DNA from 4 places in the Streptomyces sp. NBC_00388 genome. Region 3 is predicted to be linked to each of the others. Evidence: riboswitches for the same ligand, from Rfam matches in the RefSeq annotation. Region 3 holds a riboswitch; each other region holds the start of a gene.
What was found. A riboswitch is a leader RNA that binds a small molecule or an ion and turns the genes downstream of it on or off. The one in region 3 is predicted to bind cobalamin.

Region 1: linked by a shared signal. The riboswitch ahead of OG917_RS02445 (HoxN/HupN/NixA family nickel/cobalt transporter) and the one ahead of OG917_RS03445 (ABC transporter substrate-binding protein) in region 3 are both predicted to bind cobalamin.
Region 2: linked by a shared signal. The riboswitch ahead of OG917_RS28330 (CbtB domain-containing protein) and the one ahead of OG917_RS03445 (ABC transporter substrate-binding protein) in region 3 are both predicted to bind cobalamin.
Region 4: linked by a shared signal. The riboswitch ahead of OG917_RS23305 (ribonucleoside-diphosphate reductase subunit alpha) and the one ahead of OG917_RS03445 (ABC transporter substrate-binding protein) in region 3 are both predicted to bind cobalamin.

The regions. Positions count from the first base shown of each region.
Region 1 is NZ_CP107948.1:513,515-516,714, reverse strand. Features, by position in the region: gene cobN (cobaltochelatase subunit CobN) at 1-1,560, shown strand, start outside; cobalamin riboswitch at 1,718-1,920, shown strand; gene OG917_RS02445 (HoxN/HupN/NixA family nickel/cobalt transporter) at 1,950-3,038, shown strand.
Region 2 is NZ_CP107948.1:6,362,458-6,365,657, reverse strand. Features, by position in the region: gene OG917_RS28340 (histidine phosphatase family protein) at 1-80, opposite strand, end outside; gene OG917_RS28335 (histidine phosphatase family protein) at 273-842, opposite strand; adenosylcobalamin (AdoCbl) riboswitch at 978-1,119, shown strand; gene OG917_RS28330 (CbtB domain-containing protein) at 1,123-1,347, shown strand; gene OG917_RS28325 (CbtA family protein) at 1,374-2,141, shown strand; gene OG917_RS28320 (alkaline phosphatase family protein) at 2,417-3,200, shown strand, end outside.
Region 3 is NZ_CP107948.1:749,209-752,408, forward strand. Features, by position in the region: gene OG917_RS03435 (DedA family protein) at 1-450, shown strand, start outside; gene OG917_RS03440 (PP2C family protein-serine/threonine phosphatase) at 490-1,803, opposite strand; adenosylcobalamin (AdoCbl) riboswitch at 1,880-2,030, shown strand; gene OG917_RS03445 (ABC transporter substrate-binding protein) at 2,035-3,024, shown strand; gene OG917_RS03450 (FecCD family ABC transporter permease) at 3,072-3,200, shown strand, end outside.
Region 4 is NZ_CP107948.1:5,195,837-5,199,036, reverse strand. Features, by position in the region: gene mctP (monocarboxylate uptake permease MctP) at 1-835, shown strand, start outside; cobalamin riboswitch at 1,035-1,158, shown strand; gene OG917_RS23305 (ribonucleoside-diphosphate reductase subunit alpha) at 1,287-3,200, shown strand, end outside.

The sequences.
Region 1 (3,200 bases), 240 kb from region 3:
AACCTGGTGCTGGCCATTCTGCGCGCCCGGCAGATCTGGGGCGGCACCGCCTCCCTGCCGGGGCTGCGCGAAGCCCTGGGCCTGGACGAGGCCAACGCGACCCGCACCGCGGCCGACACCGCCGAGGAGCAGGCGCGTGTCCTGGTCGAGGCCATGGAGGCGGCCGACTGGGATCCCGGGGCCGTCGCCGAGGTGGCCGAGGGCCACCCCCGCGCGGTCGCCGACATCCTCGGCTTCGCGGCCCGCGAGGTCGTGCCGCGGCTGGCCGCCACCACGGACGAGATCGACCACGCCCTGCACGCGCTGGACGGCGGCTTCGTCCCGGCAGGCCCCTCCGGTTCCCCGCTGCGCGGTCTGGTCAACGTCCTGCCGACCGGCCGCAACTTCTACTCCGTCGACCCCAAGGCCATCCCGTCCCGGCTCGCCTGGGAGACCGGACAACTGCTCGCCGATTCGCTGCTGGAGCGCTACCGCACCGACAACGGCGAATGGCCCACATCGGTGGGTCTCTCCCTGTGGGGGACCAGCGCGATGCGCACGTCGGGCGACGACGTTGCGGAGGCTCTCGCGCTCCTGGGCATCCGTCCGGTGTGGGACGACGCCTCACGCCGCGTCACCGGTCTTGAGCCGGTCCCGCTCGGTGAGCTGGGCCGCCCCCGCATCGATGTCACCCTGCGCATCTCGGGCTTCTTCCGGGACGCGTTCCCGCACACCATCGGCCTGCTGGACGACGCGGTACGGCTGGCCGCGTCCCTGGACGAACCCGACGAGCAGAACTTCGTACGCGCCCACACCCGGGCCGACCTCGCCGAGCACGGTGACGAACGCCGGGCCACCACCCGGATCTTCGGCTCCCGCCCCGGCACCTACGGCGCCGGGATCCTCCAGCTCATCGACAGCCGGGACTGGCGCACCGACGCCGACCTCGCCGAGGTGTACACGGTCTGGGGCGGCTATGCCTACGGCCGGGAGCTGGACGGCCGCCCGGCCCGCGCGGAGATGGAGACCGCGTACAAGAGGATCACGGTCGCGGCGAAGAACACGGACACCCGCGAACACGACATCGCGGACTCCGACGACTACTTCCAGTACCACGGCGGCATGGTGGCCACGGTCCGGGCACTGCGCGGAAGCGCGCCGGAGGCGTACATCGGGGACTCCACCCGTCCCGAGACCGTTCGCACCCGCACCCTCGTCGAGGAGACCTCACGGGTCTTCCGCGCGCGGGTGGTCAACCCCCGGTGGATCGAGGCGATGCGGCGGCACGGCTACAAGGGTGCCTTCGAACTCGCTGCCACCGTCGACTACCTCTTCGGATACGACGCCACCACCGGGGTCGTCGCCGACTGGATGTACGACAAGCTCACCGAGACCTACGTACTCGACCCGGTGAACCGCGACTTCCTCCAGCAGGCCAACCCCTGGGCCCTGCACGGGATCGCGGAACGGCTGCTGGAGGCTGAGTCCCGGGGCATGTGGGCCGAGCCGGACCCGGCAACGCTCGAAGCGCTGCGCCAGGTCTATCTGGAGACCGAGGGAAACCTGGAGGGCGAGGACTGACCGTCCTGGCCCCCCGAGGCGGGTCCCGAGGGCGGCGCGGCAGCGGAGCCGCGCCGCCCCGCAGTGGTGCGCGGCGACGGAACCCGTCCGCCGGCGGGCCGATGCGCCTCCGATACCCGCCCACGGGGAGCCGGTTGCAGCCACGGCAGCCCGGAACCTAGGGTGAAAGGGCCGTGGTGCTCGGGAAGACCGGTGACAGCCCCTTCGGGGGGTCTCAGACCGGAGCGGCCCTCGCCACTGTGATCGGGGAGCCCCGTCCCGTCGAAGCCACTGGCCGCGCCCGCGGCCGGGAAGGCAGGGCCGGAGGCGAGCGTCAGCGAACCCGTCAGCCAGGAGACCGGCCACGGCATCTCACGAAGTGATCCACGAGGTGCTGGAGCGTGACCCGCATGACCCTGCCCGAAACCGCCGTGTTCGCCTGGCGGCGCGAGGACACCCTGCGTACCGCCGGACTGCTGGCGGTGATAGCGGCGCTCCACGCCGTCGCGTTCGGCGTCCTGTTCCTGCTGGTGGAGCCAGGGCACTACGAAGTCGGCTCCAAGGCGTTCGGGGTGGGCCTCGGCGTCACCGCGTACACACTCGGGATGCGGCACGCCTTCGACGCCGACCACATCGCCGCCATCGACAACACCACACGCAAACTCATGGCCGACGGGAAGCGCCCGGTCTCGGTGGGCTTCTGGTTCGCGCTGGGCCACTCCAGTGTGGTGGTGGCCATGGCCGCGCTGGTCGCCGGGGGAGCGCGGCTCGCCGGCGTGCTCATGAACGAGGGCTCGGACGCCCATCAGGTGCTCGGAGTCGTCGGCACGAGTGTGTCCGGTACCTTCCTGTACCTCATCGCGGCGCTCAATCTCGTGGCCCTCGCCGGGATCCTGCGGGTGTTCCGGGAGATGCGCGCCGGACGTTTCGACGAGGCCGAACTCGAATCGCACCTGGACTCACGCGGGTTCATGAACCGCATACTCGGCCGGTTCACCAAGTCCATCACCAGGCCGGGCCAGATGTACCCCCTCGGCTTCCTCTTCGGCCTGGGCTTCGACACCGCGACCGAGGTCACCCTCATGGTGATGGCGGGCAGCGGCGCCGCAGCGGGGCTGCCCTGGTACGCCGTCCTCTGTCTGCCGCTGCTCTTCGCGGCCGGCATGAGCCTCTTCGACACACTCGACGGCACCTTCATGAACTTCGCGTACCAGTGGGCCTTCTCCAACCCGGTGCGCAAGGTCTTCTACAACCTCGCCATCACCGGTCTGTCGATCGCCGTCGCGTTCCTCATCGGCACCATCGAACTGATCGGTGTGCTGCACGACAAGCTCGGCCTCCAGGACGCGGTCACCGACTGGATAGCGGGCCTCGATCTCGGGAACGTGGGCTACCTCATCGTCGGACTCTTCGTCCTGGTATGGGTCGCTGCACTGGCCTACTGGCGGATTGCCAGGGTGGAGGAGCGGTGGACGCTCCGGGCCGCCGACAGCGGCTGAACCGGCAAGGGCGGGGGCTGCTGGTGAGCCCGCACCCCCGCCTGCCACGGGTGCGACCACGGCGTGTCGCGGGCCGCGGGGGTGAGGGTTGAGCCCGTCGGAGTGGTTGTGCACGCGTTTCCGGCGGTGTCGGCGGTGCTTTCGCGCCGTTGTATGGCAGTA
Region 2 (3,200 bases), 5.6 Mb from region 3:
GGCAGATCCGTCCAGCTGGTGTGCTTCCCGGTGCGGCTCCAGCTGGTCTCACCGTGCCGTACGAGAATCAGCTCTCCCATGACCGCCCTGCCTTTTCGCGTCTGTCACCTCGATGCCGGTGGAGCCGGTGACCTCGGTGACCTCGGTGTTGATGTCCTTCACTTCAGCCTGTCACGACCGGCGAGGATTCCCGCCGGGGCGGCCCGCGGATGTGATTCTCGGCGCACCGCTGCCTCCAGCGGAGCGCACCGGCCGCGTACGCGCATCCCGGGTCATGGCTCCAGCGGCCGTCCGGTGCGCAGGTTCCACCGTCCGGCCCTGCCGCTCAGCTCGGTCAGCGTCAGCGGGGCCACGTCCAGGCGCCAGAACACCCCGGCGGGCAGGGCCAGCGCATGGAGTACGGCTGCCCGCACCACGGCGGGCCCGGCGACCGCGAGCACCCGGCCGCCCTCGCCTGCCAGCCCCTCCAGCCAGCCGCCTGCCCGCTCGCACAGCCGGTGCAGGGACTCCCCGCCGTGCGGCGCCGCGGAGGGATCGGCCAGCCAGGCGGCCACCGCATCCGGTTCGCGCCCGGTCAGTTCGTCCAGGGTGGCGCCGGTCCAGCGGCCCAAGTCCCATTCCCGGATGGCGGGTTCGGGCGTGGCCCGCAGACCCAGCGCGCCGGCCGTCTGCCGGCAGCGGCCATCCGGAGCGGTCAGCAGCCGGCCGGCCCCCGGTACGGCGTCCACGGCCCGCTCCGCGCTGCGCAGACCCGCCTCGTCCAGTGGTCCCTCGCCGCCGAAGCGGGCCTCCCGCAGCGCGGCGCTGCGAGCAGGTGAGATCAACATCACGCGTACCGTCATCACTGTTCCCGTCCGCCGTCCGGCCGCTCGGCAGGGCAAGCAGATCACGTGGGCCGGGGAGGCCCGCACGGGGTGTGACGGCCCGTCCGGCCGGACGGGCCCGTAGCGGAGCCGCCCCGGCAGGCGGTACGGTCCACGTGAACATGACGAAGGCGTAATGGAAGTCCGGTGGAAACCCGGCACGGTCGCGCCACTGTGAACCCGCCCCGCGGGAAGTCAGACCCAGCACCTTCGTCTCAGGCACCACGATCGGGACGCGTGTTCCCCAGGAGGTTCTGCCATGGCAAACTCCCTTGCCCCCGCACCGAGCGCCCCCGCCACTCCGGCGATCGCTCCCCTCTCCCTCAAGGCCATCGCCCCCTGGGCGGTCTTCTTCGGGATCCTCATGCTCATCCTGCTGTACTTCGTCGGCGCCGAGCAGGGAGCGACCTCTCTCGTCTCGGGAACGGACGTGCACGAGTGGGTGCACGACGGACGTCATCTCCTCGGCTTCCCCTGCCACTGACCACTGACGTCCAGGGGACCTCATCCATGAACTCCATATCCATACGCGCCCTGCTCGTCCGCGGCATGCTGGCCGGTCTCGTCGCCGGCCTGCTGGCCCTGGTCGTCGCCTACCTGCTCGGCGAACCGCGGGTGGACTCGGCCATCGCGTTCGAGGACGCGCACAGCCACGAGCACGAGATGGAGGTGGTCAGCCGCTCCCTCCAGTCGACGGCGGGTCTTGCCACCGGTGTGCTCGTCTTCGGAGTCGCGATCGGCGGTATCGCCGCGCTCGCGTTCTGCTTCGCGCTCGGGCGTATCGGCCGGTTCGGGCCGCGGGCGACCGCCGTGCTGATCTCGGTCGCCGCGCTGATCGCCGTGTACCTCGTGCCGTTCCTCAAGTACCCGGCCAACCCACCGTCGGTGGGCGAACCCGACACGATTGGCAAGCGCACCACGCTGTACTTCCTGATGATGGTGCTCAGTGTGCTGCTCGCCGTCGCCACTGTGATCCTCGGCAAACGGCTCGCTCCCCGGCTCGGCAACTGGAACGCGACCGTCACGGCCGGGGCCGCCTTCCTGGTGGCCGTCGGTCTCGCCTACGCGTTCCTGCCCGCCGTCAACGAGGTGCCCGGGGACTTCCCGGCCACCCTGCTCTGGCAGTTCCGGCTCTCGGCGCTCGCCATCCAGCTCACCCTGTGGACCGCGTTCGGACTGCTCTTCGGCCACCTCGCCGAACGTCATCTCCTGCCGCGGACGGCTCCGGCACAGGACGCGGACGGCCCGGCGGCGCGGAGCACCGCTCCCGTCAACTGAGCGCGCGTACCGCCGGAGTGAACCGGCCTCCCCCGTGAACCGACCGGTTCCGCCCAAGCCTTCGTCTCCGCGCGGTGGCGGCCGAGGAGCCCTGCCCGGGCCGTGTCCGGGCAGGGCTCCTTCCGTGCGGCAGCACCGGGCCATGGCTTGGCGAACCCCTTGCCACTCATTGGCCGCCTGTTCACCGTTTCGCTCCTCCGCCCCTCACCGGCGGCCCGCGAGAGTTCCGGAGGGTCCTGCACAAGGGCCCGTCCGAGCTTGCGGAGGGGATGTTCATGGCCGGTTTGACGCGACGCAGACTCCTTGGATCAGCGGCGGGCGCGGTCGGCGGCGCGGCGGCGCTCTCGCTGCTGCCGCCCAGCGTGCAGAAGGCCGTCGCGGCCGGGCCGCCGCGCCACGGCTCGCTGCGCGATATCGAACACGTCGTCCTGCTGATGCAGGAGAACCGCTCGTTCGACCACTACTTCGGCACGCTGTCCGGTGTGCGGGGCTTCAGCGACCCGCACGCGCAGAAGCTGGCCGACGGCAGGCCGGTCTTCTACCAGCCCGACGCGGTGAACCCGAAGGGCTATCTGCTCCCCTTCCACCTGGACACGCACACGTCGAGCGCCCAGGCCATCCCGTCCACCAGCCACGCCTGGTCGGTGCAGCACGAGGCGTGGAACGGCGGGCGGATGGACCAGTGGCTCCCCGCCCACCGCAAGGCCGACGGCCTCAACGGCCCCTATGTCATGGGCTACTACACCCGCGAGGACATCCCCTTCCAGTTCGCGCTCGCGGAGACCTTCACCATCTGCGACAACTACTTCTGTTCGGTGTTCGGACCCACCTGGCCGAACCGGCTGTACTGGATGACGGGCACGCTCGACCCGGGCGGCACCCAGGGCGGGCCGATCCTGAACAACACCGCGCCCACGCCGTACCGCTGGACGACGTACGCCGAGCGGTTGCAGGCGGCGGGCGTCAGCTGGAAGGTCTACCAGCAGGACGACGACTACGGCTGCAACATGCTGGAGAACTTCCGGACGTTCAAGGACGCCAGGCCCGGGGACGAGCTGT
Region 3 (3,200 bases):
CGATCGCTGCGCCGCCACCGGAACAGCATCGAGTCCGCCCGGGACCTGATCCGGCGGCGGGGGCCGGTGGCCGTGTTCCTCGGCCGTTTCGTGGCGTTCTTCCGCGCGGTCATGCCGGCGCTCGCGGGCGCGTCGGGCATGCCCTACCGCACCTTCCTCCTCTTCAACGCCCTGGGCGGCCTGGTCTGGGGGGCCGGCTTCACTCTGGTCGGCTACGCGGCGGGCAACGCCTACAGCAGCATCGAGAACTTCGTCGGCCGGGGCGCCGCGCTGCTGTTCGTGGGACTGGTCGTCGTCGTGCTGGTGATCAGATACGTCCGGCGGCGCCGCAGGGGCGACAGCGCGGGCGGGGGCCCGGCCGACGGGGCGGACACGCCTGCGGACGGTGGCACATCCGGTGAGCCCGGGGACGGCGCCGGCGGGACCGGCACCCCCGGCCGCGGCGAATGAGCGCGCGCGGCTGCCGCCCTGTGTCACCCCGGGCCTGTGTCACCCCGGGCCCTGCTCCACCGGCGGAACGCGCAGGGCCAGTACCGCGATGTCGTCGAAGTGGCCGTCCATGAGTCGCGCCAGCAGTTCGTCGCAGAAGGTCTGGAGGGGCTCCTCGGCCAGGTTCGCCACGTGCTGGCGGAGTCTGGTGAAGCCCCGGCCGATGTCCTCACCCGGCCGTTCGATGAGCCCGTCCGTGTACAGCAGCAGGGTGGAGCCCGGCTCCAGCACGGTCAGTGCGTCCTCCCGCTCGATGGCCGGATCGACCCCCAGGACCGGGGCCAGCCCCTCCTCCAGGAGCCGGCTGCCCCCGGCGGGGCCGGTCAGTACCGGGGACGGGTGCCCCGCGTTGGTCCAGTGCATGAACCACGGCCCGGTGGGGGGCGTGTAGATGCGTGCGATCACACCGGTGACCAGTTCGGTCGTGCTCAGCCCCTGCATGACGCCGTCCAGGCGGCGCATCACGCCTGCGGGCGAGTCACCGCTGTCGTAGGCAAGCGACCGCAGCATGTTGCGCAGCTGTCCCATGCCCACGGCCGCGGAGAGGTCGTGGCCGACGACATCGCCGATGGCCAGCACGGTGGAGCCGTCGGTCAGCCGGAAGGCGTCGAACCAGTCGCCGCCGACCTCGGCTCCCTCCCGCGCGGGCACGTAGCGTGCCGCGAGTTCCAGGTGCTCGATTCCCGACAGGTCGGGCAGGAGCGAGAGCTGCAGCTGCTCGGCCGTGCGGAGCTGGACCGCGTACAGCCGGGCGTTCTCGACTGCGAGCCCGGCCCGGTGTCCGAGGTCGGCGGCGAGGGAGATCTCCTCGTCTCCGAAGGGTTCGGCCGACTCGGTGCGGACGAGACTGAGCGCGCCGAACACCTCTCTGCGCACCTGGAGGGGCACGATCAGCACCGACTTCGCGCCGAGTACGCGGTAGAGCTCCAGCTGCGCCGACTGGAGGGACCCCGCGGACGCAGGAGCCCCGAAGTCCGTCACGGTCACCGGCCCAGCGCCGCGCAGTACCCGGGCCAGCGGGGCGGCAGCCTCTTCGGACCACGGCAGGCTGTCCGGCTGCTCCGGCAGCTCGCGTGCGGAGTCGCGGTGCACAGCGGTCCGGCGGCGCACCCCGTCACCCTCGACCAGATCCACCACGCACGCGTCAGCGAGCTGAGGGACGATCAGCCGCGCCAGCCGGCCGAGCGCCTCCTCGGCGTCGAGCACGCTGGACAGGGCGGTACTGACGTCGGAGAGCAGCCGCAGGCGGGCGGTCGCGCGCTCCAGGTCCTGCCTGACCGCCGCGAGCCTGTCCTGCGCATCGTCTGTGGCCACACCATCAGTCTGCACGAGACGCACCCCGGCCGGACGGACGGCGCGGCGGCCCCGGCCGGACGGTCTGACACACTGGGGCCGTTCACCCAGGCGGCGCAGGCCAGGAAACCGGTGCGAATCCGGTACGGTCCCGCCACTGTGACCAGGCCTCCGGGCCCGGGAGTCAGACACTGACGCGCCGCCTTCTCCACCGTCACCAGGGGACGAGGACTCCCCGGGAGAGGCAGGGCCATGCCCACGTTCCGTACTGCGCCGCGCCTGTTGATGAGCGCCGCACTTCTCCTCCCGCTCGCCGCCTGCGGCTCGCCCGGCACCGGGACGGAGCGTCCGCAAGGCGCCAGGACCGCGGCCGGCTTCCCGTACACGGTCTCCAACTGCGGTACGCGGACCACCTTCGACGCTCCCCCGGAGCGCACCGTCACCATGAACCAGCACGCGACCGAGGTGATGCTCGCCCTCGGGCTGGGGCAGCGCATCGCGGGGACGGCCTACGCGGATGACGCGGTGCTCCCCCGATACCGGTCCGCCTACGCCAGGACCCGGGTGCTGGCGAAGGAGTACCCGTCGAAGGAGACGCTGCTCGGCGTCAACCCCGACTTCGTGTACGGCGGTTACGCCAGCGCCTTCGACAAGGGCGAGGGCCGGGACCGCGCCGGGCTGGAGGAGTCCGGTATCGCCACCCGGCTGAACGTCGAGTCCTGCACCCGGGGGCCGGCCGGACTCGACGCGGTCAGAACCGAGATAACCGAGGTCGCCCGTACCTTCGGGGTACCGGCGCGCGGCAGGAGACTGATCGCCGGGCAGCAGCGGAAGATCGACACGGTGGAGGCGGGACTGCGGAAGAGCCCGCGGCCCTCCGTCTTCGTCTACGACTCGGGCGACAGCTCCCCGTTCACGGCGGGCGGTTACGGCATCGGCGACCGGATCATCTCCCTGGCGGGCGGCCGGAACATCTTCTCGGATGTGCACCACGCCTTCGGCACCGTGTCGTGGGAGCAGGTCGTCAAGCGCGAGCCGGACGTCATTGTGATCTACGACTACGGCGGGACCCCGGTCGAGGCGAAGAAGAAGAGACTCCGGGAGGACCCGGCGCTCGCCGGGGTCCCCGCGATCAAGCACAACAGGTTCGCCGTCCTGCCGCTGTCGTCGGCCGTCGTGGGGGTCCGGGTCGCGGACGCGGTGGAGGACCTGGCCGGGCAGCTGCACCCGGGCGTGGCGTGAGGGCGGAGCACGGCGCGGTGGAGCACGGCACGGTGGAGCACGGCGCGGTGGAGCACGGCGCGCCTTCGGCCGCGCGGTTCGCCGCGGTGACGGCCGGGCTGGTCGTCCTTCTTCTGGTGGTGGCAGTGGCCGCGCTCGCCCTGGGTCCCGTCCGGATCCCGCCGGGCGAGGTCCTG
Region 4 (3,200 bases), 4.4 Mb from region 3:
CGCGCTGTTCATGTACCCGCACTCGATCACGGCAACGCTCTCCTCGCGCAGCCGCAACGTGATCCGCCGCAACACCGCGATCCTGCCGCTGTACTCGCTGATGCTGGGGCTGCTCGCGCTCCTCGGCTTCATGGCGATCGCCGCGGGGATCAAGGTGAAGAACGGCCAGCTGGCGATCCCGCAGCTCTTCGAGAACATGTTCCCCGACTGGTTCGCCGGCGTGGCCTTCGCGGCCATCGGCATCGGCGCACTGGTACCGGCCGCGATCATGTCCATCGCGGCGGCGAACCTCTTCACCCGCAACATCTACAAGGACTTCATCAAACCGGGCGCCACACCCGCGCAGGAGGCCAAGGTCTCCAAGCTGGTCTCGCTCGTGGTGAAGGTCGGCGCGCTTCTCTTCGTGCTCGCCATGGACCCGACCGTGGCGATCAACTTCCAGCTCCTCGGCGGCATCTGGATCCTCCAGACGATGCCGGCCCTGGTCGGCGGACTCTTCACCCGGTGGTTCCACCGCTGGGCGCTGCTCGCGGGCTGGGCGGCCGGCATGATCTACGGCACGCTCGCCGCGTTCGGCGTCGCCAGCCCGACCCAGGCGCACTTCGGCGGCTCCTCCAAGGAGATCCCGGGCATCGGCCAGATCGGCTACATCGGTCTGACGGCGTTCGTGCTGAACGTCGTGGTGACGCTGGTCCTCACCGTCGTGCTCAACGCGGTGAAGGCGCCCGCCGGGATCGACGAGACCTCCCCGGAGGACTACACGGCGGATGCCGGTGACAAGGGCGTCCAGGTGGAGCTCCCGCCGGCCACGGCGGGCGCCCCGGCCGGCCACTGAGCCACCCCGTACGGCAGGGGCCGCCGCATCTCACCTCTGGGAGATGCGGCGGCCCTTCGCTGTACGGAGGCGTTACGGACGCCGTACGGAGCCGTGCCCGGGCGGCTCCCGCCGGCCGACGGCAGGCGCCTCCGGCCCGCAGCCCCGGACCGTACGACACAACATATGGGGGGTGCTTTCCGACGGGCACCCCACATGTATGCTCGTGCTCGCTGTCGTCGCAGGGGAATCCGGTGCGAATCCGGAACTGTCCCGCAACGGTGTGATCAGTGCGCTTTCGCGCACCGCGGAGTCCGAGGACCTGCCGACAGCGCATCCGGCTCGACCGATCCGGATGAGAAACGTCCGGGCCTCGCGGTAGGGCCTGCGGATGCTGTGCGGTGTGCTGCTCTGCTGTGCCCGTACATGCCCGCGCCCCCGCCGGCCCCAGCCGAGCGAGGGAGAGCGCACCGTGACCATCGCGCCCACCGCACCTGTCTCCGAGCAGGTGGCGGATGCCCCGGGAACCGTACTGCTGCGGACCCTGACCGACCTCACCGCCGATCTCACCGACACCGACCCCGGCCGGGTCGCCGCCGCCGCCCTGCGCGGGCGCAACGCCGCGTCGGACGAGGCCGAGTTGCGGGAGCTCGCCACCGAGGCGGCCGCGGGTCTCATCTCCGAGGACCCCGCGTACTCGCGGCTGGCCGCGCGGCTGCTGACCCGCACCATCGCGGACGAGGCGGCGGGGCAGGGCGCGGTGTCGTTCTCCTCATCGGTCGCCGCCGGACACCGTGAGGGCCTGATCGCCGACCGTACGGCCGCCTTCGTGCGGCTCCACGCGGAGCGGCTCGACGCGGCCATCGACACCGGGGCCGACGACCGCTTCGGGTACTTCGGGCTGCGCACCCTCTACAGCCGCTACCTGCTGCGCCACCCGATCACCCGCCAGGTCGTCGAGACCCCCCAGCACTTCATGCTCCGGGTCGCCTGCGGTCTGGCCACCGACGAATCGGCCGGCGCCCTGGACGAGGTGACCGCGCTCTACGCGCTGATGAGCCGCCTCGACTACCTGCCCTCCTCCCCCACCCTCTTCAACTCGGGCACCAGGCACCCGCAGATGTCCTCCTGCTATCTGCTGGATTCCCCGCTCGACCAGCTGGACTCGATCTACGGGCGCTACCACGAGGTGGCCCGCCTCTCGAAGCACGCGGGCGGCATCGGCCTCTCGTACTCCCGTATCCGCTCCCGCGGTTCACTGATCCGGGGCACCAACGGGCACTCCAACGGCATCGTGCCCTTCCTCAAGACCCTCGACGCCTCGGTCGCCGCGGTGAACCAGGGCGGCAGGCGCAAGGGCGCCGCCGCCGTCTACCTGGAGACCTGGCACTCGGACATCGAGGAGTTCCTGGAGCTGCGCGACAACACCGGCGAGGACGCCCGGCGCACCCACAACCTCAACCTGGCCCACTGGGTGCCCGACGAGTTCATGCGCCGGGTCGACGCGGACGGCACGTGGTCGCTGTTCTCCCCGTCCGACGTGCCCGAGCTGACCGACCTGTGGGGCGACGACTTCGACGCCGCGTACCGCGAGGCCGAGGCCGGAGGGCTGGCCAGGAAGACCATCCCCGCGCGGGAGCTGTACGGGCGGATGATGCGTACCCTCGCCCAGACCGGCCAGGGGTGGATGACCTTCAAGGACGCGTCGAACCGTACGGCCAACCAGACGGCGGAGCCCGGCTCGGTCGTGCACTCGTCGAATCTCTGCACCGAGATCCTCGAAGTGACGGACGACGGCGAGACCGCGGTCTGCAACCTGGGCTCGGTCAACGTCGGCGCGTTCGTCTCGGGCGACTCCCTCGACTGGGAGCGCCTGGACGCGACCGTCCGCACCGCTGTCACCTTCCTCGACCGGGTCGTGGACATCAACTTCTACCCGACCGAGCAGGCAGGCCGCTCCAACGCCAAGTGGCGTCCGGTGGGCCTGGGCCTCATGGGGCTCCAGGACGTCTTCTTCCAGCTGCGGCTGCCCTTCGACTCCCCCGAGGCCAGGGCGCTCTCCACCCGGATCTCCGAGCGCATCATGCTGGCCGCCTACGAGGCGTCCTGCGACCTCGCCGAGAGCAACGGCCCGCTGCCGGCCTGGGAGCGGACCCGCGCGGCGCGCGGTGTGCTGCACCCCGACCACTACGCGACCGAGCCGGCCTGGCCGGAGCGCTGGGCGGCGCTGCGCGCCAGGATCGCGAAGACCGGTATGCGCAACTCGCTGCTGCTCGCCATCGCGCCGACCGCCACCATCGCCTCGATCGCCGGGGTGTACGAGTGCATCGAGCCGCAGGTCTCCAACCTCTTCAAGCGCGAGACTCTGTCGGGTGAGTTCCTCCAG